DNA from 3 places in the Brucella sp. LJL56 genome. Region 1 is predicted to be linked to each of the others. Evidence: predicted binding sites of a transcription regulator. Region 1 holds the regulator's gene; each other region holds the start of a gene.

Region 1 (7,422 bases):
GGCAAGGCTGTCGACATCGACGGCGACTATGCCGAAACTCTGGCCCGCATCGACTCCAACAAGACCGGCGTTGGCATTTTCGGCCTCTACTTCTTCGAAAACAATGCCGACAAGCTGAAGGTTGCCACCGTCAACGACATCACGCCGTCGGCTGAAACCGTCGCTTCGGGTGAGTATCCGGTGTCGCGCCCGCTGTTCTTCTACGTGAAGAAGGCTCACCTCGGCGTTATCCCGGGTCTCAAGGAATATGTTGAGTTCTTCCTGAACGACCAGATGATCGGTCCTGACGGCCCGCTCGCCGAATACGGTCTGGTTCCGGCTCCGGATGCAGAACGTGAAGCACAGCGCGCTGCCTTCACCGACGGCAAGACGATGGCTGCGAAGTAAGTTTTAATCTGTGGAACGCGGGGATGACAAATCTCCGCGTTCTTCTCCTTTCGCGCCTTTGTACTAAGACAGGCGCATCCGCGTGGAACGGCATAAGGGTGGACGCTGCACCTGCTGCTGGTCCAAATTATCAGGGCAACCGGGGAAATTGAATGTCCTTCTTTCTGGTTCTCGTCAGTATCGTTGCAATCGGGCTGATTGGATTCTTCATAGGCCGCCAGCGGGCTATTGCACTGGACAAGATCCAGTCTGCTTCCGCGCAAGCCTCGCGGACCGAGAAAATGCATTCCCGCCCGCATTATCATGGTTGGTGGGTTTTCCTCGTTTCTGCGTTGCCTGCAGTTCTGTTCCTCGCTGTTTGGGCCGTTGGAACGTCGGTTTATCTCGATCACAGTGCGACCGCGCGTCTGCCGGACGCCGTCGAGGGCGGTTCTTTCACCAATCGCAGCCTGCAGCTTGGCATGGTGCGCGGCCTCGCCAACGGGCTTGACCGGCTGACGCCTGCCGAACTGGAAAGCTTCCCGCCGAATTATCAGGATGCCCGCACACTTCTGGCATCCAAGGGCGTGGCGCTCGCGACCGAAGGCCAGGACTACATGGTGCCGATCGCGCTTTACCTGAAAAAGGCAACAGCACTGACGCACACCATCGGTTCCGCTGTTTCCCTGGTGATCGCCGTTGCAGGCCTGATCTTCGGCCTTTCCACGATCAGCCGCCGCATGCGCGCGCGCAACAATGTCGAGCGGATCGTTCTCTGGGGCCTGATCGCAGCATCAGGCATCGCCATCCTGACGACCGTGGGCATCATCTGCTCGATGCTGTTCCAGACCATCAGCTTCTTCCAATCCGTTTCGCCGTGGGAATTCTTCTTCGGCACAGTGTGGGATCCACGCTTTGCCGCTGCCGGTTCAGGTGGCGAAACAGGCCAGTTCGGTCTCATTCCGCTTCTGGCCGGCACGCTCTATATCGCGCTTGTGGCCATGCTGTTCGCGGTTCCTGTCGGATTGTTTTCGGCCATCTATATGGCAGAATATGCGTCACCAAGAGTGCGCACGATTGTAAAACCGGTCCTCGAACTTCTGGCCGGTATTCCCAGCATCGTCTACGGCTTCTTCGCTCTTGTGACTGTCGGGCCATTCCTGCGCGATCTTTCGATTGCCATTGCAGGAGGGCAGGGCTTTATCATGGCGCAGAGCGTTCTCACTGCAGGTCTCGTGATGGGTGTGATGCTGATCCCGTTCGTGTCGTCGCTTTCCGATGACATCATCACCGCCGTGCCGCAGACGTTGCGCGACGGTTCGCTCGGTCTCGGTGCAACCCGCTCTGAAACCATCAAGCGCGTGATCCTTCCGGCCGCTTTGCCCGGCATCGTCGGTGCGCTTTTGATGACTGCATCCCGCGCCATCGGTGAAACCATGATCGTGGTTCTGGCAGCAGGCGTTGCGGCCCGTATCAACATCAACCCCTTCGAGGCGATGACCACCATTACGGTGAAAATCGTCAACCAGCTCACCGGTGACCTTGAGTTCAACTCGCCGCAAACGCTGGTGGCATTTGCGCTCGGCATCACGCTTTTCGTCCTGACGCTGATTATGAATATCTTTGCGCTGCATATCGTGCGCAAGTACCGGGAGCAGTACGAATAATGACCGATACGACCCTCAACACCAGCGGTACGACGGTACGACCGGCACGCCGCGATATCGGAATCAAGCGTCGCTATGCCGCTGAACGTCGCTTCCGCTACTACGGTATTGCAGCGATTTCCATCGGCGTGTTCTTCCTCTGCGCGCTCCTGTTTTCTGTCTTTTCCAAGGGCTATACGGCCTTCTGGCAGACGACGCTTTATCTGCCGGTCAAGCTCAACGAGCAGATCATCGATCCGGGCAACAAGCGCGCAACCGATCCGAATGTGCTGATCAGGGCCAACTATCCGCTGCTGGTGCGCAATGCGCTGGCTGAAAAGCTGGGTGTTGCCACGACAGACCGTCCGGCAATGCGCGATCTGGGCCGTTTCTATTCGGACGGGGTGCGCATTCAGTTGCGCAAAATGGTGATGGACAATCCATCGCTTATCGGCACGACACAGACCGTTCCGGTTCTGGCTGGCGCCGACATCGATTCCGCCTTCAAGGGGCAGATTGACCTTTCCGTGCCAGAGACGAGCCGCAAGGTTTCGGACCGTCAGGTTGGCTGGATGAAGACGCTTTCGGAAGAAGGCGTGATGAAGGAGGCCTTCAACACCGGTCTCTTCACCTTCGGTGCTTCCAGCCGTCCGGAGACGTCTGGTCTTGGCGTTGCGCTGGTCGGTTCGCTCTACATGATGCTGATCGTTCTTGGCCTGTCGCTGCCTATCGGCGTTGCTGCTTCGATCTATCTGGAAGAGTTCGCCAAGAAAAACCGGTTCACCGATATGATTGAGGTGAACATCAACAATCTGGCAGCGGTTCCGTCCATCGTGTTTGGTCTGCTTGGACTTGCGGTCTTCATCAACTTCTTCGGCCTGCCGCGTTCTGCGTCATTGGTCGGCGGTCTGGTGCTGACGCTGATGACGCTTCCCACTATCATCATAGCAACGCGCGCCGCTCTTCGTGCAGTGCCGCCTTCCATCCGCGCCGCAGCTCTTGGCCTTGGCGCGTCGAAAACGCAGATGGTGTTCCACCATGTCCTGCCGCTCGCCGCACCCGGCATCCTGACCGGCACGATCATCGGTCTTGCCCACGCGCTTGGTGAAACCGCACCGCTCCTGCTGATCGGCATGGTGGCTTTCGTCGCTGACGTACCGTCGACGCCGATGGACCCGTCGACTGCTCTTCCGGTGCAGATCTATATGTGGGCAAATGAAGCAGAACGCGCCTTTGTGGAACGCACGTCAGGCGCTATCATTGTCCTGCTTCTGTTCCTTGCCGTGATGAATATTGCAGCAATCATTCTGCGCCGCCGCTTCGAGCGCCGCTGGTAAAACGGGAGTCGAAAGCTATGAATCTGATGACTGAACGATCTCTCGAAAAAGCCGTAGGAGAAAAAATGAACGCCAACGCCAATTCCATAAAGATGCGCGGCGACAAGGTCTGCGTATTTTATGGCGAGAAGCAGGCGCTGTTCGACGTCGATCTGGATATCCAGGAACAGATGGTCACGGCGCTGATCGGCCCCTCCGGTTGTGGCAAGTCTACTTTCCTGCGTTCGCTCAATCGCATGAACGATACGATCGAAGGCTGCAAGGTCGGCGGCAAGATCACGCTCGACAATGAGGACATCTACGATCCGAAGATCGATGTCGTCGAACTGCGCGCCCGCGTTGGCATGGTGTTCCAGAAGCCGAATCCGTTTCCGAAGTCGATTTATGAAAATGTCGCCTACGGCCCGCGCATTCACGGTCTGGCCCGTACCAAGGCCGATCTGGAGGAAATCGTCGTGACGAGCCTGCAGAAGGCGAGCTTGTTCGAGGAAGTGAAGGATCGTCTGCACGATGCGGGCACTGGCCTTTCCGGCGGCCAGCAGCAGCGCCTCTGCATTGCGCGCGCGATTGCAGTGAGCCCGGAAGTCATCCTCATGGACGAACCGTGCTCGGCGCTCGACCCGATTGCTACCGCCAAGGTGGAGGAGCTGATCGACGAACTGCGCCAGAACTATACGATCGTGATCGTCACCCACTCCATGCAGCAGGCCGCCCGCGTTTCGCAGCGCACTGCCATGTTCCATCTCGGCAATCTGGTCGAAGTGGGCGACACGGAAACCATGTTCACCGCACCCACCGAAAAGCGCACGCAGGACTACATTACCGGACGTTTCGGCTAATCCGGAACTGCGCTCAAACAGATAGACAGTGCGGCTTCCCCGCAATTTATATTACGAGGTCTACTATGCCGTCTCAGCATACCGTTCGCTCCTACGATGAGGAATTGAAGTTTCTCACCCATAAGATCGCCGAAATGGGCGGACATGCGGAACGTATGGTCGAGCAGTCGGTCGCCGCTATCGTCAATGCGGACAATGCGCTTGCACAACGCGTTATCTCCGACGATCTCATCCTCGATGCCAGTGAGCGCGAGATTGACGATAAGGCCGTGATGATCATTGCCAAGCGTCAGCCCATGGCTGTGGACCTGCGTGAAATCATCGGCTCGATCCGCATCTCCGCCGATCTGGAGCGCGTCGGCGATCTGGGCAAGAACATTGCCAAGCGCGTGGCTGCCGTTTCTGAATCACGCCAGCCGGTAAAGCTTTATCGCGGTCTTGAAACCCTGGCCGAACTGGCGCTGACCCAGCTCAAGGATGTGCTCGACGCCTATGCGTCGCGCTCGGTGCAGCAGATCAATGTCGTTCGCGATCGCGATGACGAGATTGACGCCATGTACACGTCACTGTTCCGCGAACTGCTTACCTACATGATGGAGGATCCGCGCAATATTTCCGCCTGCACGCATCTTCTGTTCTGCGCGAAGAATATCGAGCGCATCGGCGATCACGCGACCAACATCGCGGAGACCGTCTATTACATCGTGACCGGCCTGCAAATGCCGGCCGAACGACCCAAGGAAGACCTGAGCCACGGCATAGTCGTGGATGAGGCGCGTAAACCCTGAACCACAGCCGGCCGAACTTCGGTCCGGCGTTTGAGAATGAGTGAATAGCGCGGCGGCACGCGGTCGATTGGGGGATTGTATCCACCGCCCGCCGAATTTGGATAGGGAAATACTGGATGTCACAGGCACCCAAAATCGCTGTGGTAGAAGACGAAGAGGCGCTGAGCGTTCTGCTTCGCTACAATCTCGAGGCAGAGGGCTACCAGGTCGATACGATGCTGCGCGGCGACGAGGCCGAAATCGCCTTGCGCGAGAACGTGCCGGATCTGCTCATTCTGGACTGGATGCTGCCGGGCGTATCGGGCATCGAGCTTTGCCGCCGCCTGCGTCAATGGCCCGAAACGGAGCGTCTGCCGATCATCATGCTGACGGCGCGCGGCGAGGAAAGCGAACGTGTTCGCGGCTTGAGTGTCGGCGCGGACGATTATGTCGTGAAGCCATTTTCGACGCCGGAACTTCTGGCGCGCGTCAAGGCGATGCTGCGCCGGTCCAATCCAAGCATTCTTTCTCACGTGCTGAAAGTGGGCGATCTTGTTCTCGATCGCCAGCAGCATCGTGTCTATCGCAAGGAAAAGGAAGTTCGCCTTGGGCCGACGGAATTCCGCCTGCTCGAATATTTCATGATGTCGCCTGGTCGTGTTTTCTCGCGAAGCCAGCTTCTCGATGGGGTCTGGGGACCGGATATCTATGTGGACGATCGCACTGTGGACGTTCATGTCGGACGGTTGCGCAAGGCAATCAATGTCGGTCGCGCACTTGATCTGATCCGCACGGTCCGCGGCGCCGGTTATTCTTTCGGCTGATCGACTCTGTCATCCACAGTTTCAGGAATTGAACTTATCCGGTCCGTCACGGCTCTCGTGGTGGACCGTTTTTGCTTGCGGCGAAGCGTTGTGAAGCGCAGATCGGGCTCGTCCGATTCGCATTGGGACGGTCGAAACAGGCGTTGAAAGCCCGATCTCACGCGATGTTACACATCTGTTTCCAAAGTTGACATGGAGCAACGGAACCTCTCTGTGAACAGAAATTCCGTAGATCATTTGAAACACCACGAATGTGCTTGCAAAAACTGCGCAAGCAAAAGCGAATTAAGGCAGCGATATGGCGTGTATTGCGAGACTTTGAATCTCATTAAATCAATATCTTATCTGAATTGATAGGTCATGTTAAGGAATTGTTAATATATTTAAAGGGCTTGTGAGCATATTCGCATTCTCGATTCGGAATTGTTTTAGGGCTTTTTAGCCGCCTTCAGCATTGTTGGGATTTGACCCTTCGCCTTTTTTTGGCCTAAAAATTCCAAAACCTTGAATTCGATTGAGCGACAGTAGGGCGTGTGATTTTGATCTTCGTCCTCTTTGACTTGCACCGCAGTCGAACGTTCGAGCGCATCGTTCCAGATGTGTTTGCCTGAACGGATGACTGGATCAGTTAAGGGTCCTAATATGAGACTGAGCCATTGACGCGCGCCGCGAAGTGGAAATTGCCCGTTCTTATCGGGCTGGTGGTTGCGCCTTTCGTGGTGACCGGTTGCACGACGACCGGAACCTCGGGAAAAGCCAATTCGGAAAAGACGGCGGCAAGCCACGTCAAGACCGTCAATGGCGTGAAGACCTATACCTACACCGCACGGGACAAGAATTGTCTTGAGCGCGCGATGTTCTTCGAATCCAACCGTTCGAGTTCCGATGGCCTTCTGGCTGTCGGCACGGTCGTCATGAACCGCCTCGCATCGGGCCGTTATCCGGATACGATTTGTGGTGTCGTCGGTCAGAAGAACCAGTTTGCACCTGGTGTTCTTTCACGCCAAATGAATTCCAAAGCGCTACCGGACGTTCAGGCCGCCGCCGCCGCAGTCCTCAAAGGAGAACGGCATCCAAAGTTGAAGAATGCCATGTTCTTCCACACGGCTGGTCTGAAATTCCCCTATAACAACATGCACTATGTGCTCGTTGCGGGTGGCAATTCCTTCTACGAGAAGCGTAATCGCGACGGCTCGCTGCAAAGTCCGGTTCCGCAGGAACCCTACAATCTTGCTCTGGCCTATTCGCCGCAATCGCCGTCGCTTCCGCAGGATCCGTCCTATGATGTGACCCTGCCGCAGACCGGTCCGATTCCAGGTACGGAACCGACCGTTCAGGTGGCACTCGCGGAAGCTGTAAAGGCTCAAAGCGTCGAACAGAATGTCGGTGCTGGTCCGCAGGCTCGTGGCGACCGTCTGGCGCGCCATCGCGGTGTTGCTGCGCCTCAACAGGAGCAGCCGGTGCAGATGGCCTCCTACCAGTCGCAATTCGATACGACTGCTCCGCAGGCGACATCGCTCGGCTATGCCCCTGCAAGCCAGAAGCAGGTTGACGCCATCGGCGCGCTCCTTCTGTCCCAGGACCGTCCCGAAGCACCGTTATAAGAAGCGTGTTTATACTCGGATAAACTGAAGCGCCGGTCT
Region 2 (7,422 bases), on a different contig from region 1:
CCTGACTGCGACCACAGCGTATTGATCTGTGAAGCGATACGCCGTGCCTTGGCCTCATCCGTTGTGCGACGAAGATCGGCAAAGAGCTTGTCGAGGCGCTCTTCTGGCGTCTGTGCTGCGGCTGATGCGGGCTTTTCGGGGGCGGGGTTCTGTTCGCTGTCGGGGCCGGTCTGAACGGGCGTCAGAGGTGCGATAAGCGGTACTTTGCCGGGCGCCACTTCGGCATAAGCCGATAGCATCGTCGTGCCAAGCGACGCGAGCGCAGAAAAAGAAATCAGACATGCAAAAACGTTCCGCATGCGCATAGATTTTACCATGCGCAGCGAAACGTCAAATGCAAAATCAGAAATAAGATTAGCCCTGACGAGCCTTGTAGCGCGGGGCAGTCTTGTTGATGATGTAAACGCGGCCCTTGCGGCGGACCAACTGGCAGTCGCGATGACGGGCCTTAAGCGCTTTAAGCGAGTTCTTGATCTTCATGTCAATCACCGGTCTTGTTGGCCCGTTGACGTGCAGATGCCGCGGGGCTTCATAAAAACAGGCGCCCAAGGCGCCAATTGGTTACAGGCACTGTTAGATGCCCGAAGGGTTGGCCGAAATACACAAGGTTTCAGGCAAATGTCAACTCCTGAGCCGCAGATTCAGGGCGCTGGAGCTGAAATTCTTGGCGAGTAGCAAAAGATTCATTGGGAATCGACGGGATTCCCGATGAACATTATTTCCCGCTGGCGTGGATGCGCGTCACATGACCCATCTTGCGGCCCGGACGCGCTTCCTTTTTACCGTAAAGATGCAGCACCGCGTCCTTTTCGGAGAGAATCGCCGGTACTGTGTCGACATCGTCGCCGATCAGGTTTTCCATCACGCAATCCGAATGTCGGTCGGTGTTACCCAAAGGTAATCCGGCGACGGCGCGGATGTGTTGCTCGAACTGCGAAATGGCGCAGGCCGCTTCCGTCCAGTGGCCCGAATTATGGACACGCGGGGCAAATTCGTTTGCCAGCAGCGTGCCGTCCTTCAGGACGAAGAATTCAAGTCCGAGTACGCCGACATAATCAAGCGCGTTCAGAAGCTTCGTAGCGGCCTTGCGGGCTTCTTCCGCCGTGCTATCGGAAATGGCAGCCGGTACTGTTGAGGTCGCCAGGATGCCGTCCTTGTGCACGTTTTCAGCAATATCGAAAATGGCGACATTGCCAGTACGGTCGCGCGCTGCGATTACCGAGACTTCGCACTCGAAATCGATGAAACCTTCGAGGATTGCCGGGGCACGATTAATGGCGAGAATTGCCTTGTGGGCTTCTGCCTCGTCGAGCGATGTCAGGCGGACCTGTCCTTTGCCGTCATAACCAAGACGCCGCGTCTTGAGAATACCGCGCTCGCCAAGTGCGGCCAGAGCCGCGATCAGGGTTTCTTCGTCGTCCACAAGGCGCCAGGGTGCCGTCGCGATGTCGCTGGAGTTGAGAAACTGCTTTTCCGTAAAGCGATCCTGCGAGACTTCGAGCGCTGCCGGGGGAGGAAAGACCAGAGCGGTTTCGGCCAGCTTGTCGGCGGCGCTGACCGGCACGTTCTCGAATTCGTAGGTGATGACGTCGGAGGCTGCTGCAAGTTCTGCGAGCGCTTTTGGATCGTCATAGGCAGCGACGATCTGGCGATTGGCGACCTGTGCTGCCGGGCAATCGGCCTGCGGCTCCAGGATCACGGTTTCAAAGCCGAGACGCGCTGCGGCCATGGCAAGCATTCTGCCAAGCTGTCCGCCGCCGATAATGCCGATGGTTGCACCGGGCTTCAGTACAGAATTTTTCATATCAGGCCTCATTCGAAGGGCGCTCGGCCACGCTTTCCGTTTGCGCCTTGCGCCACTCGTCGAGGCGGGCGGCCAGCGCTTCGTCATAAAGCGCCAGAACGGCTGCGGCCAGGAGGGCTGCATTGACCGCCCCAGCGCGGCCGATGGCCAGCGTGCCGACAGGAATGCCGGCTGGCATTTGCACGATGGAGAGGAGTGAATCCTGGCCTGAAAGCGCCTTGGATTGGACCGGAACGCCGAAAACAGGCAGCGGGGTCATGGCAGCGGCCATGCCCGGCAGGTGAGCTGCGCCGCCAGCGCCCGCGATGACGACCTTGAACCCTTCCGCCTTGGCGCCCTTGGCAAAGGCAACGAGCCGATCAGGCGTGCGATGCGCGGAAACGATCCGGGCATCGAAGGAAATGCCGAGTGCTTCCAGTGTGTCTGCTGCATGGCGCATGGTTTCCCAGTCAGACTGGCTTCCCATGATGATGGCGACATCGGCAGTAACGCTCATTGATCTTCCTGCTCCGCTTCTTTCATATGCATTTAGCGTGATGTTAAAATGATAAAGCCGGGCGAACCCCGGCTCTGTCATGGATTATTCTGGACATTCAGGCGATGATGTCGGGGATTACCTGATCTTCCATCTCCTGCAGCTTGTCCTTGATTGCGAGTTTTTTCTTCTTCATGCGCTGGACGCGCAATTGGTCGCAGCCAACAGCTATCATGGCGTTGATGGCAGCATCGAAGTCCGCGTGTTCCTGTTTCAGTCGTGCGACGGCCAATCTGATTTCGGCCTGTTCCTGATCGGACATGCGGTGCCCCGTTCTGTTGAATAATTTTACGGGCCGCGCCAAACCATAAAAAGGTGCGGCGTCAGCCCGTTTCTGGCGAAGCCCTTATCACATTTTTCGCGTCAGGAAAATGCTACCATGACAAAATCGACTTTGCATCAAACTCGTGCCAAACTGTCATGGTTCTGTCATGGATAGCGGCTGTCGAAGGCGACAACAATCCGTATCCTTGGCAGCCGGGACTGCGTGTTTGGCCCGGAATACAGGAGGTGTGCCGGGCGTTCATGCAGGTTGAATGGCGGGATAGCGGAAAAACGGGCAAACGAGGTCCGCGCTGTTCCGTAAATCAGGGAAATCAACCAAAGGAGATCTGATGATGGCTATCGAGTCCCATCTTGCCACGCTCGAAAAGAAGCACGGCGCTCTGGAGCAGGAAATTTCCGAAGCTATAGCGTCACCGGCAATGGACGACCTGCACGTTGCATCTCTCAAGCGCAAGAAGCTTATGCTTAAGGACCAGATCGAAAAACTGAGATCCCAGGTAACACGTCACTGACAGGGAAGCCGCGCTTAGAGCGCCTGCGTCCTTATGGATGCACAAAGGATGCTCTAACCTCTTGAGTCTACGCATCGCGCTTTCCGAAAGTCGATTCCGATTTTCGGGCCGATGCTGTAGGTCGCGGTTCGATAAGGTGTATCAAGCCAAAGACATCGGCTGTTGAAAGGTTCTCGCGAGCCTGAATTGCCATGTCGTGGTTATGACGCCGGATTGCCGTGTTGGCGGCTGCGCCACAGCCGCCGAACATATTGATTCAACTATTTAATTAGCTTTATTTATCGGCGTCATTTTCAACGCTCGTCATCCTTCCGTCTCAGCTCTCGGATCGAGGTTCAGCGCTTCCGGTGTTGCACCACGTTCCGAAGGCATGCTCTTGAACTGGTCCTTCTCTTCCTTCGGAACGGAAGCACGCTTGCGGGAACGGAACAATGCGTAGCCGGTGATGGAAATATGGGCGAGCATGGTGATGGCGAAGAGCCCGGATGGCCAGAAAATATCCATAGCCACCGCCGCCAGCAATGGTCCGAGCATCGTGCCGAAGCCATAAAGCAACAGAAGCCCGCTCGATACTTTCACAAAGCTTTCGGACGTCGCATGATCGTTCGCGTGAGCGACTGCAACGGGATAAAGCGCATAGGCAAGCGCGCCATAACAGCCGGTCATCGTGATGATGACTGGGCCGCTGGAAGGGGCGACCAGAAAGGCGATAAGGCCGACCAGTGCCGCCAGCGCCGCAACGCTTGCCAGTACGAAACGCCGATCGACCAGATCGGATATGCGTCCGATCGGAATCTGCATCAAGGCGCCTGCTGCGATAGTGACACTGACCATCAATGCGATTTCGGTGGTCGATATGCCGGATTTCGCGCCGAAGACGGCTCCGAGCGTACCCCAGGCTCCGTTGGCGATGCCGATCAGAATACAACCCACAAAAGCCGCGGGTGAGTTATTATAGAGCGCCTTGAGATCGAGTTGCACTTCCGTCAGTGGCTTGGGGCTGACAGCCGTAGAGATTGCAGTCGGAATGAGAGCCAGACAGAAGAAGATGCCGCTGATCATGAACAGATGATCGGAGTGCACGTCTCCCGCTGCAACCAGCATCTGGCCGGACATGGTCGCCCCATAATTGACCATCATATACATGCCGAAAATCTTGCCGCGCGATTCATTGGTTGCACGCTCATTCAGCCAGCTTTCGATAACCATGAAAGCGCCCGCCATGGAAAAACCGGTGAAGGCGCGCAGGATCACCCAGATCGTCGCATCCACGAAGATGCCGGAAAGCAGGGCGATGATTGCCGCCGATGCGGCAAAGCAGCCGAACGCCCTCACGTGGCCGACGCGACGCACAAGGCGCGGCGCAAACAGACAGCCCGCGACGAAGCCGCCTGCCCATGTCGTGCCGAGCATGCCGAGCGATGCGACCGAAAAGCCTTCCGCGCCGCCGCGCAATGGCAACAGAAGGCCATGAAGGCCCGAAGCGATGAGGAGAAAGGCTGTGCCGCAGAGAAGGGCCAGAACCTGAATGTAAATGCGCAAAATTCTATTCCCGAAATCTGAAACTGGACCGTCAGTACGCAGGCTTATGAGTGGTTGGTGCGATCAATGCCTATTGTTCCCAAACGTTTCGTCCGCAATTGGTTCCAGTTCTTTCGCACTGGTATCCATCTTCGTGGGCGACCCGATCCCTATCGAAACAATGCTTCCGCCGCAGCGCGACTGTCGCCCTTTTTGAGGCGCTCGGTTTTTAGCCGCTCTATCTCGGATTGCAGAAAGGCAATGCGCTGGTCGATCTCGGTGACCGAAAGCAGCGACAGTTCTTCTTCGCTTAGTACCACGCTGTTGCGCGGCTTCACTACATCCTCATCAAAACCGCTCATAGCCGTCCTCCGTGGTCAATGATGGCTCAGAAAAGATTTAACACCTTGAATCTTCGCATATATATTTGGGAAAATCGATGACGATTTCCCTAACGTGACGTCTTGCATCCGTCTTGAGGCATTTCTGCGACGACGCGTAGGGCAAGAAATCTGAATGGAGTTTGAAGATGATGGCCGACTTGCCTTCCCAGATGACCGCTATTGAAATCTCCGAGCCGGGTGGAGCCCATATGCTTCGCCCCGTTCAGCGATCGGTGCCGGACCCGAAGGAAGGTGAAATTCTGGTGCGGGTACGCGCCGCCGGGGTTAACCGACCGGACGTCCTGCAGCGACAGGGGCAATATGCGCCACCACTCGGCGCGTCGGATATTCCAGGGCTGGAAATTGCCGGTGATATTGTTGCGGTCGGCAGCGGCGTCAATCGGTTCAAGACCGGGGATCAGGTTGTGGCACTGCTGGCTGGCGGCGGCTATGCCGAATATGCGGTCGTGCATGAAACCAATGCGCTGCCGTTGCCTTCCGGCTATGGCTATATCGAAGCAGCAGCGATCCCGGAAACTTTTTTCACTGTCTGGCATAATGTGTTCGAACGCGGTGGGCTGAAGAAGGGCGAGACTTTTCTGGTTCACGGTGGATCGTCCGGTATAGGCACGACGGCTATCCAGCTTGCAAAAGCTTTTGGCGCGACCGTCATTGCAACTGCGGGTTCAAAAGAGAAATGCGAAGCCTGCGTGAAACTCGGGGCTGATCGCGCGATCAATTATCGGGAAGAAGATTTTGTCGAGGTCGTAAAGGATATGACCAAGGGCAAAGGCGTCAATGTGATTCTCGATATGGTTGGTGGTGATTATGTCGACCGCAATTATAAAGCTGCGGCCGAGGATGGTCGCATCGTGCAGATCGCTTTTCTCAACGGTGCGAAAGCCACGGCCAATTTCGCACTCTTGATGACCAAGCGTCTGACCCATACCGGTTCCACGCTGCGACCGCGCCCGGTTGACTTCAAGGCTGGCATCGCACGGGAGCTGGAAGCAAAAGTCTGGCCGCTTCTCGCGCAGCGTCGTGTTGCGCCGGTGATGGACATGATCTTTTCGCTGAAAGACGCCTGGCGCGCGCATGAACGCATGGAGGAGGGAAGGCATATCGGCAAGATTGTGCTCGATATCGCTTAAGCTCGCGCGCCATTCTTGCTCTGGCGAAAAAAAAACGATATATAGGCCGTGATTTCCCGGAAATTGTGGTTTTGCCCACGTCCCGCGCCACCGGAGCGGACGAACAGAAGGATTATATCTAATGGCCACCCAGCTTCTTATGCCGAAGGCAACGGCCGTTTGGCTTGTCGATAATACGGCTCTGTCGTTTGACCAGATTGCCGCTTTCTGCAAGCTGCACCCGCTGGAAGTGAAGGCTATTGCCGACGGTGAAGCTTCGCAGGGCATCAAGGGTCTCGACCCGGTCATTACAGGTCAGATTTCGCGTGAAGAGATCGCGAAGGGCGAGAAGGACCCATATTATCGTCTAAAGCTTTCCGAACCGAAGGTTCGTGTTCCGGAAGCCAAGCGCAAGGGTCCGCGTTACACGCCGCTTTCCAAGCGTCAGGATCGCCCGAATGCGATTCTCTGGCTGGTTCGCAATCATCCGGAACTGAAGGATGCGCAGGTCTCGCGCCTGATCGGCACGACCAAGTCGACCATCGAGCAGATTCGCAATCGCTCGCACTGGAACTCGGCAAATCTGACGGCGATGGATCCGGTTACGCTCGGCCTCTGCTCGCAGATCGATCTCGACATTGAAGTCGAACGCGCCTCCCGCAACCGTCCGGCCACGCCGGAATCAGACAGCACCTTGCTGCCAGCTTCTGCGACCGAGAATTTCGACTATCGTGACGAGCAGCCCGCAGAAGAAGAACTCGATGCGGACAAGGTTTTCGCCAAGCTCTCTTCGCTCAAGAGCTCGACCCCGGACGAAGACGAAGACGAATAGTCGCAAAGCGACATCGCCTTACCGAAATATCAAAAAGCCCGGCTTCATCAGTCGGGCTTTTCTGTTGAATCAGGCGGCTTCCTCATTTTTGGAAAGAGGTGTCGCAGCTATCCAGTCTTTCAAAATGTCTGCATAGCGGCTGGCCGCATCCTCAAGTGCTTCGGTTGAAAGCTTGTCGGCGGCGTAAAGCACGAAGGGGGCTGTCCAGTCCAGCCCGCAACGATTTGCTGTTGCCCGCAGAGGCGCAAACAAATCGATCATCGGGAACATATTGCGCCCGCCCTCGCAATAAGCCTCGGGAACATTTCCTGCCGTCGCTGCGATCATGAACGGCGTACCTTCGAGCCTTCGCCCTTCCTGGTCGTAAGCAACGTAAAACATGCGGGTTAGTGCAGCATCCTGCCATGCCTTCAGAAGCGG
Region 3 (7,422 bases), on a different contig from region 1:
CAAGGGCGCAAACAACAACAAATTTAATTTTCATAACCTACCGTCTTGGAACGTTTCTTTTGTCAGACCGCCCGTCTTGGGAGAGACAGCCCTGTTTTTTGATCCCGCCCAATATGGGTTTTAAAACCCTTGTCCGCTGGGATTGAGCGATGAAGTGGAGGGCAAATGCAGCCGAAGATTGGTTGTAAAAGTAAAATAGTATTACAGGTTGTAACATTTGCAATTCGCGCGAAGGCAAGCGAAACCCTTATAAAATCTCCCCGACGATCGGCTTCAAACAAACTATTTTTTTGAAATCATTACAGAAATGCGAATCAACGCTGAATAGAAAATTTGCTCGCACACACTTGGTCAGACAGTAACATTTTGCAGGGAAAAAATTAGCCTGTAGAGGGTATCTATAGTAGATACATCAGCCACCCCGTCCACATTTTGTGTCCGAAAATGACGCTGAAAGGCCTTAATCACGGTTTCGGTGCCTTCATCGAAGACACCGGTGATGGCGACTTCGTAGCCATAAAGTGCCAGCATGGATTGCAAGGCTTCGACCGGCTGGCCGTTTTCGCCGCGTGCCAGAAACCGTCCACCCCGGACGGGCGTCGGCTCGATATAGTGTCCTACGCCTGCATCGTGGAGCCGTTTCCAGGGAAAGTTATGGCCGGGATCGGTCTTCCGCGCCGGTGCGATATCCGAATGAGCCAGAACATTTTCCGGCCTGATGGCATAGCGTTCGCAGATATCGCGACAGAGGCGGATAACCGCATCGATCTGCGCATCCTTGAAGGCCGGGTAATTTTCAAGATTACCCGGATTGACGATCTCGATGCCGATGGAAGCGGAATTTATATCGGTCTCGCCCTTCCAGAAGCTCTTGCCTGCATGCCATGCGCGCGCTTTTTCCGAAACCATCTGCACGATCCGTCCGTCTTCATGGACAAGATAATGCGCGGAAACTTCCATATCCGGCGACTTCAAAACCTGCACTGCCTCTTCGGCAGTCGATAACCCGGTATAATGGAGAATAAGAAAGGCAGGCACTTTGCCGTCACGGCGCGGACCGAAATTGGGTGACGGATCAAGAGTTGCACCGGCGAAATCAGGCCGGTTCAGAGCCAGCTCCTGCAACAATTCGCTCTCGATTTCGCGCACGCTGCTCATGCAGCCTCCAGATTCTTCTCTATGCTCGCCCAGGCAGCGTTTATCGCCGCCAGACGCCTGTTGGCAATGGTTATGAATTCGAGCGGCAAACCTTCTGCGACCAGCCGGTCAGGATGGTGCTCCTTGACCAGCGCGCGATAGCGCTTGCGGGCCATCTCGAAGGAAACGCCGCGCTCCAGCCCCAAAATGGCATAAGGATCATCAGCACCACGCTGGACGTGCCGGATCGCGATCCGGTCGAAAGCAACCTCGTCATAGCCGAAAATATCGGCTACGCCTGCAAGAAAGGCCATTTCCTTTTCGTGCACATAGCCATCGGCAGTGGCGATATGAAAAAGGCCGTCGAGAATGTCTTCCAGCAGATGACAATTGCTCTGTCCTTCGCTGCACAATCCGGCGAGCTGGCGAGCGTAGGATTCATAGCCTGCAACATCCTGCCTGGCGAGGTCGTAAAGCCGCGCGACATGTGCGGTTTCTTCCTTCGGTACGGCGAAAATATCCTGAAAAGCGCGGATTTCATCCTGGGTGACAACCCCGTCGGCCTTGGCCATTTTGGCCGAAAGCGCGATCATCGCGATAGAGAAGGCCACCTGACGGCGTGTATCGGCATCACCTTCGAAAACGGTGCGCACGGCTTCGATAACGCCAGAAATGGCATTCGACGCCACGGATGTGACAAACTCACCAATGCGAACCCAAATCGACATGGGACTTTTCTATAGAATTCCGAATGAACTGAAAACCGCCCACACAGGCGAAAGTCGAAAAAACAAACATTTAGAAAGAATGGGAAGGCATTGGCTTACAATATTGCGGAGTTCTCCAGTCGCAAACCTATTGCTGTGGTTCGCGTTCATCGAAGGAGCGCTGTGCAGCCGTGACTGCCGCTTCTCCTGCCGCCTGCGCCTGCTGATCTGTTTGCCCTACGGATTTTGCCGCAGCGACGGCATTTGCGCGTGCGCGTTCAATGGCTGCCGCTTTCTCTTCCGGGCTTACGACGCCGGAACTATCACGGAGCGATTTGACCAGATCGGGACCTTTTTCGGTGTTTCCACTTTCTGCCGGTTTGGCAGGTTGTGATATAGCAGCAGCGCCCTGCTCGCCGCCATTGGTTGTGGCAGCGCTCTCGTCATCTCCCTTGCCGCAAGCGGCAAGTGCAACAAGAACAATGGCAGATATGAAGAACAGGAAGTTACGGTTCATGACAAAAGCCATAACCGAACCCAGCCTGTGTTGAAACACGGAAAACGCAGAATGCCCGTCTTTTCCCATCGTGGTTGCTTTGGCGTTCATCTCAAAACCCATTGGCACGAATGGCGACCCGGAGACCGGATCGCCATCCAAATGCAGACGCATCATGCGTCACGACTTCGCACCATTAGTTGGCAGGTGCCGTCCCTGTACCCGGCGTCGATGGTGCCGGAGTGGCTGGGGCTGGCGTCGTCGTCGTGTCATTGTTCGAAGGCGCTGCCGGCGCGGATGGTGCCGGTGCGTTGCTCGTGTCGTCCTTCTTGTCGTTGCATGCTGCAAGGCCGAGAAGTGATACGGCGGCGACAGAAGCAATCAGAAACTTCTTCACGTTGGCTCTCCTTCCTAGATTAGGCTCGTTGGCCTAGTTTCAGGCATCAAATGGCAATATTGCCAAACGCCTCTCTCTGTTTCTCCGTGCCTGACCGGTTTGTCCGGTCAATCACCTTTTACGGTCGTTCATCGACACAGAAATCCCGTCGACTCGGACCGTCACATAAAAAAACGGCAACAGCGCGAAAAAGTTCTCTCAAATAGTCTTACCGAGCGTAATAAAGCGACAGTATTACAGGCGTATAGCCACCAGCGCAGGGTTTAAAAACCCGCAATCAACTCGTCACGCCCCTGTCATTGGACGATGTTTAACTTTGCAAAACCGAAGTCTGGATTCGTGCTTTAGGGGGAATTTGATGACAGACAGCCCAGCCGGCGACACAATTCTCAAACGCGCCGTGACCCAAAACAGCGCCCTTTCGCGCGCAGGCTTTTCCGAAAGGCTGTTTGCCTGGCTGTTCAAAGGGCTGGTCTATCCGCAGATATGGGAAGACCCCGAGGTCGATATGGCAGCTCTGGCTATTGAGCCTGGCCACCGCATCGTCACCATCGCTTCCGGCGGATGCAATGCCATGTCCTACCTGACCGCCGATCCGGCGCGTGTGGAGGCAGTCGATCTCAATCAGGCCCATGTCGCATTCAACCGGCTGAAACTTGCCGCGGTCAAAAATCTGCCTGACTACGATGCATTCTATCGCTTCTATGGAAAGGCCGACGACAAGACCAATCTTGCCGCCTACAAGCGCTTCATTCGGCCACATCTGGACGGCGAAAGCCGCGCCTATTGGGAAAAGCGCAAGTGGAATGGCCGCCAGCGTATTTCCATTTTCTGGCGCGACCTCTATCGCCATGGCTTGCTCGGCGTCTTCATCGGCATGGGTCATCGCGTGGCGCGGCTCTACGGGATCGACCCGCGCGATATATTGAAGGCACGGACGATGGAAGAACAGCGCAGCTTCTTCGACACGGCGCTCGCACCGCTCTTCGAAAAACGCATGGTGCGCTGGGCCACGGCCCGCAAATCATCCCTTTTCGGGCTGGGCATACCGCCACAGCAATATGATGCCCTTGCTACTGCCGGAAACGGCGATATGGCGCTTGTCCTGCGCAGCCGTCTTGAGAAGCTGGCCTGCGGCTTCCCCCTTACCGACAATTACTTTGCCTGGCAGGCATTCGGGCGCGGCTATAGCGGCAATGAGGAGACCGGGCCTCTTCCGCCCTATCTGTCGCGCACCAATTTCGAAGCGGTACGTGCACGCGCCGATCGCATGACCGTACAGAATGCGAGCTACACCGACTTTCTCGCGGCCAAACCTGTCGCTTCTGTTGATCGCTACATTCTGCTGGATGCGCAGGACTGGATGAATGACGAACAGCTCAATGCTCTCTGGAGTGAAATTACCCGTACTGCAGCAGCGAATGCCCGTGTCATTTTCCGTACTGCAGCGGAACCGAGCCTGCTTCCGGGACGGGTGGCACCACAAATTCTGGATCGCTGGGAATATCAGGCGGACATATCCCGCGCCCTGCATGACCGCGACCGCTCCTCGATCTACGGTGGGTTTCATCTTTATACGCTGAAGGATGCCTGACATGTTGCGCAGCCCATGGAGCGTTCAGGGTGTCGACCATGCCAATCTCATGGATCGCGTCTATCGCCGTCAGCGGCACTTCTATGATGCGACCCGCAAATATTATCTTCTGGGTCGCGACCCCATGATCGCAGGACTGTCCATACCCAGGGAGGGCACAGTTCTGGAGATCGGCTGCGGCACCGGTCGCAATCTGGTGAAAGCTGCGGAAAATTATCCGGATGCGAAACTCTTCGGCATCGATATTTCAGCAGAAATGCTGGATACGGCACGCCGGGCGGCAGAGCGCACAGGCATTGAAGATCGCGTCCGGCTTGATCGCGCAGATGCAGCCCAGTTCGACCCTGATCGACTGTTCGGACAAACCGGCTTCGACCGGATTTTCATTTCCTATGCCGTGTCGATGATCCCGCAATGGCAGTCGGTCATTCGTGAAAGCATCCGGCACCTTAATGCAGATGGGGAATTGCATATCGTCGATTTTGGAAATCAGGCTCGCCTGCCGCGCTGGTTCGGAAACGCCCTCTTCAAGTGGCTTGAATGGTTCCATGTCACGCCGCGTTGCGACTTGTTCACGGTTTGCGAACAGCTCGCACAGGAACACAGTGCTGTTGTTGAAAAGCGTATTCTTTATCGTGGTTTTGCCTGGATAGCGGTCATTCGTTCGACAACGTTGCCCGCTCCCAAAGATTAGCACCAAACTTGCCCGCCAGACTGGTGACGTCCGGCTCCGGATCGCGTAACCGTTAGAGGACTGATTCGCGACACGGAACCCCTATATGAACCGTCTGGCCAGCTACAGCATTCTCGCCCTCGGCGCTTTATTTCTCTCCGCCTGCACGACGGTGGATTACGACTTTTCCGACGTAAAGAAATCAGGCAGTTCGGTAGCCCGGATCGCACCGCCGTCCGGCCCTGTGAAAGCACCGCGTTTCGGTGATCGAGACCCGCATGACTGGACTGGCAAAACGCCATGGCACTATCCGATCCACGGCACAGACGTCTCCAAATATCAGACCAACATTGACTGGAGCGCCGTGCGCGCCAGCGGCATTTCGTTCGCCTTCATCAAGGCGACGGAGGGCGGCGACCGCGTCGATGACCGTTTCAAGGAACACTGGAACGGCGCCCATCAGGCAGGCATCGCGCGGAGCGCCTATCATTTCTATTATTTCTGCCGTCCGGCTATCGAACAGGCACGCTGGTATATCCGGAACGTACCGCGTGATCCGAGCGCGCTTCCGCCCGTTCTCGATATGGAATGGAACCCGCAGTCGCCGACATGCAAGCTGCGCCCCAATGCTGCCGTTGTGCGCAAGGAAATGCGCATCTTCCTGCAGGCGCTGGAAAAGCATTACGGCAAGCGTCCGATTGTTTACACGACGGTCGATTTCTTCGATGACAACGACTTGCGGCAGATGGCAGACTATCCGTTCTGGCTGCGCTCCGTTGCCGGTCATCCGGACGAGAAGTACGGCCCGCATCCGTGGACGTTCTGGCAATATACCGGCACCGGCTCCATTCCCGGCATTAAGGGCGACGCCGATATCAATGTCTTCGCAGGCGATGCCAACGCATGGAAAAAGTGGCTGGAAAGCAACAAGGTCCGCTAACACGGCGCAGTTTGGCAGTTCACACCAAGTTTTGCTTCATTTCCGGGGCTTGTTGGGGCAATAGCTAAAACAATCCCCGAAAGGGAGCCTTTTGCTCCCAATCTATTAGTGTGAGTTACCAATGAAGTTTTTTGCTTCAGTTATCGCAGCCGCCTTGCTTGCATCGACAACCATGTCGGGTGCACAGGCCGCCGCGTCTCCGGCGCCTGCTGCGACGCCAACTGAAAACACTGTCAATCTTCCCAAGCCGGAATGCGAGATCGATTACGGCCAGTGGATGGACAATCTGACCAAGGAAGCTCGTGACGCCGGTGTCGGCGAAAAGGGCATCGCCGAATTGCACAAGGCCATGCTTGAGCAAAAGGTGCTTGATCGCGACCGCAAGCAGACTGTTTTCAACCTGACTTTCACCGAATTTTCCAAGCGCCTCATCTCGGAAGCGCGCCTGAAAAAAGGCCGTGAAAATCTGGTCAAATATGCCGACGTCTTCAAGAAGGTTGAAGATACCTATGGCGTTCCGGGGCCAGTCCTTGCCGCTTTTTGGGGGCTTGAAACCGACTATGGTGCCATTCAGGGCGATTTCGACACGCTGAATGCGCTCGTTACCCTCTCCTACGACTGCCGCCGTCCAGACCTGTTCCGCCCGCAGTTGATTGCCCTTCTCAAGCTTTTCGATCAGGGCGTCGTCGATGCGGCAACCACCGGCGCATGGGCTGGCGAGATCGGCATGATGCAGCTTCTGCCGAAGGATTATCTTGAACGTGGCGTCGATGGCGACGGCGACGGCAAGGTCGATCTGAAGAACAGCGTTCCCGATGCCATGATGACTGCCGGTCGCATGATTTCGGAACTCGGCTGGAAGCGTGGCCAGCCTTGGCTTGAAGAGGTGCGTCTCACCAAGGATCTGCCTTGGGAAGAAGCAATCCGCACCAACCGCAAGCCGCATTCATGGTGGGCTGAGCAGGGTGTGATGGGCCTCAACGGTCCACTCGGCGCGGATGATGGCGATGCGTCACTTCTGCTGCCACTTGGCCGCAAGGGACCGGCTTTCCTGTCTTATCCCAACTTCGACGTATTCGTGGAATGGAACAAGTCCATAGTCTACGCCACAACCGCCGCTTATTTCGCGACCCGCCTCGCTGGTGCGCCAGCCTTCGATCCGGGCAACCCGGTTCCGGGCCTGACGCAGGAGCAGCTTAAGGAACTTCAGACCAAGCTTCAGGCCCGCGGTTACGACATGGGCGAAAAGATCGACGGTGTGTTCGGTCTCCTGACCCGCGATGCCGTGCGCGCTGAACAGATGCGCCTTGGAATGCCTGCCGATTCCTGGCCGACCCAGGAGCTTCTCGACAAGCTCTAAGCAAATCATAAGGCGCGGGATCATCCCCGCGCCTTTTCCTATTCTGCTCTCACCACGAATGCCCGTTTCATGCTCACTACCCTGCTCGTCGTCCTTCCCGTTTTCGCGCTGATTTTCT

The links. Region 1 encodes PhoB, which activates phosphate uptake and scavenging genes when phosphate is short. Its sites were predicted from a motif close to TGTCATNNANCTGTCAT; they were not measured.
Region 2: ACYSN1_RS18805 (YdcH family protein) is a predicted target of PhoB. The motif match lies at 2,756-2,772, and genes of this name have one in related genera.
Region 3: ACYSN1_RS17295 (BtaA family protein) is a predicted target of PhoB. The motif match lies at 3,021-3,037, and genes of this name have one in related genera.

What each region holds. Positions count from the first base shown of each region.
Region 1 covers NZ_JBTXLQ010000001.1:1,521,345-1,528,766, reverse strand. The annotation lists gene ACYSN1_RS07340 (PstS family phosphate ABC transporter substrate-binding protein) at 1-387, shown strand, start outside; gene pstC (phosphate ABC transporter permease subunit PstC) at 540-2,033, shown strand; gene pstA (phosphate ABC transporter permease PstA) at 2,033-3,349, shown strand; gene pstB (phosphate ABC transporter ATP-binding protein PstB) at 3,415-4,188, shown strand; gene phoU (phosphate signaling complex protein PhoU) at 4,254-4,976, shown strand; gene phoB (phosphate regulon transcriptional regulator PhoB) at 5,093-5,779, shown strand; gene ACYSN1_RS07310 (cell wall hydrolase) at 6,436-7,383, shown strand.
Region 2 covers NZ_JBTXLQ010000008.1:100,149-107,570, reverse strand. The annotation lists gene ACYSN1_RS18825 (tetratricopeptide repeat protein) at 1-317, opposite strand, end outside; gene ykgO (type B 50S ribosomal protein L36) at 355-480, opposite strand; gene ACYSN1_RS18815 (5-(carboxyamino)imidazole ribonucleotide synthase) at 716-1,804, opposite strand; gene purE (5-(carboxyamino)imidazole ribonucleotide mutase) at 1,806-2,300, opposite strand; gene ACYSN1_RS18805 (YdcH family protein) at 2,398-2,601, opposite strand; gene ACYSN1_RS18800 (YdcH family protein) at 2,954-3,136, shown strand; gene ACYSN1_RS18795 (MFS transporter) at 3,440-4,678, opposite strand; gene ACYSN1_RS18790 (DUF1192 family protein) at 4,828-5,019, opposite strand; gene ACYSN1_RS18785 (NAD(P)H-quinone oxidoreductase) at 5,187-6,191, shown strand; gene ACYSN1_RS18780 (DUF1013 domain-containing protein) at 6,313-7,002, shown strand; gene ACYSN1_RS18775 (NAD(P)H-dependent oxidoreductase) at 7,072-7,422, opposite strand, start outside.
Region 3 covers NZ_JBTXLQ010000007.1:34,596-42,017, reverse strand. The annotation lists gene ACYSN1_RS17320 (lytic transglycosylase domain-containing protein) at 1-34, opposite strand, end outside; gene ACYSN1_RS17315 (N-acetylmuramoyl-L-alanine amidase) at 352-1,158, opposite strand; gene ACYSN1_RS17310 (TerB family tellurite resistance protein) at 1,155-1,865, opposite strand; partial or broken gene ACYSN1_RS17305 (hypothetical protein) at 1,993-2,411, opposite strand; gene ACYSN1_RS17300 (hypothetical protein) at 2,537-2,737, opposite strand; gene ACYSN1_RS17295 (BtaA family protein) at 3,096-4,331, shown strand; gene ACYSN1_RS17290 (class I SAM-dependent methyltransferase) at 4,333-5,025, shown strand; gene ACYSN1_RS17285 (glycoside hydrolase family 25 protein) at 5,111-5,944, shown strand; gene ACYSN1_RS17280 (lytic murein transglycosylase) at 6,066-7,304, shown strand; gene ACYSN1_RS17275 (AEC family transporter) at 7,374-7,422, shown strand, end outside.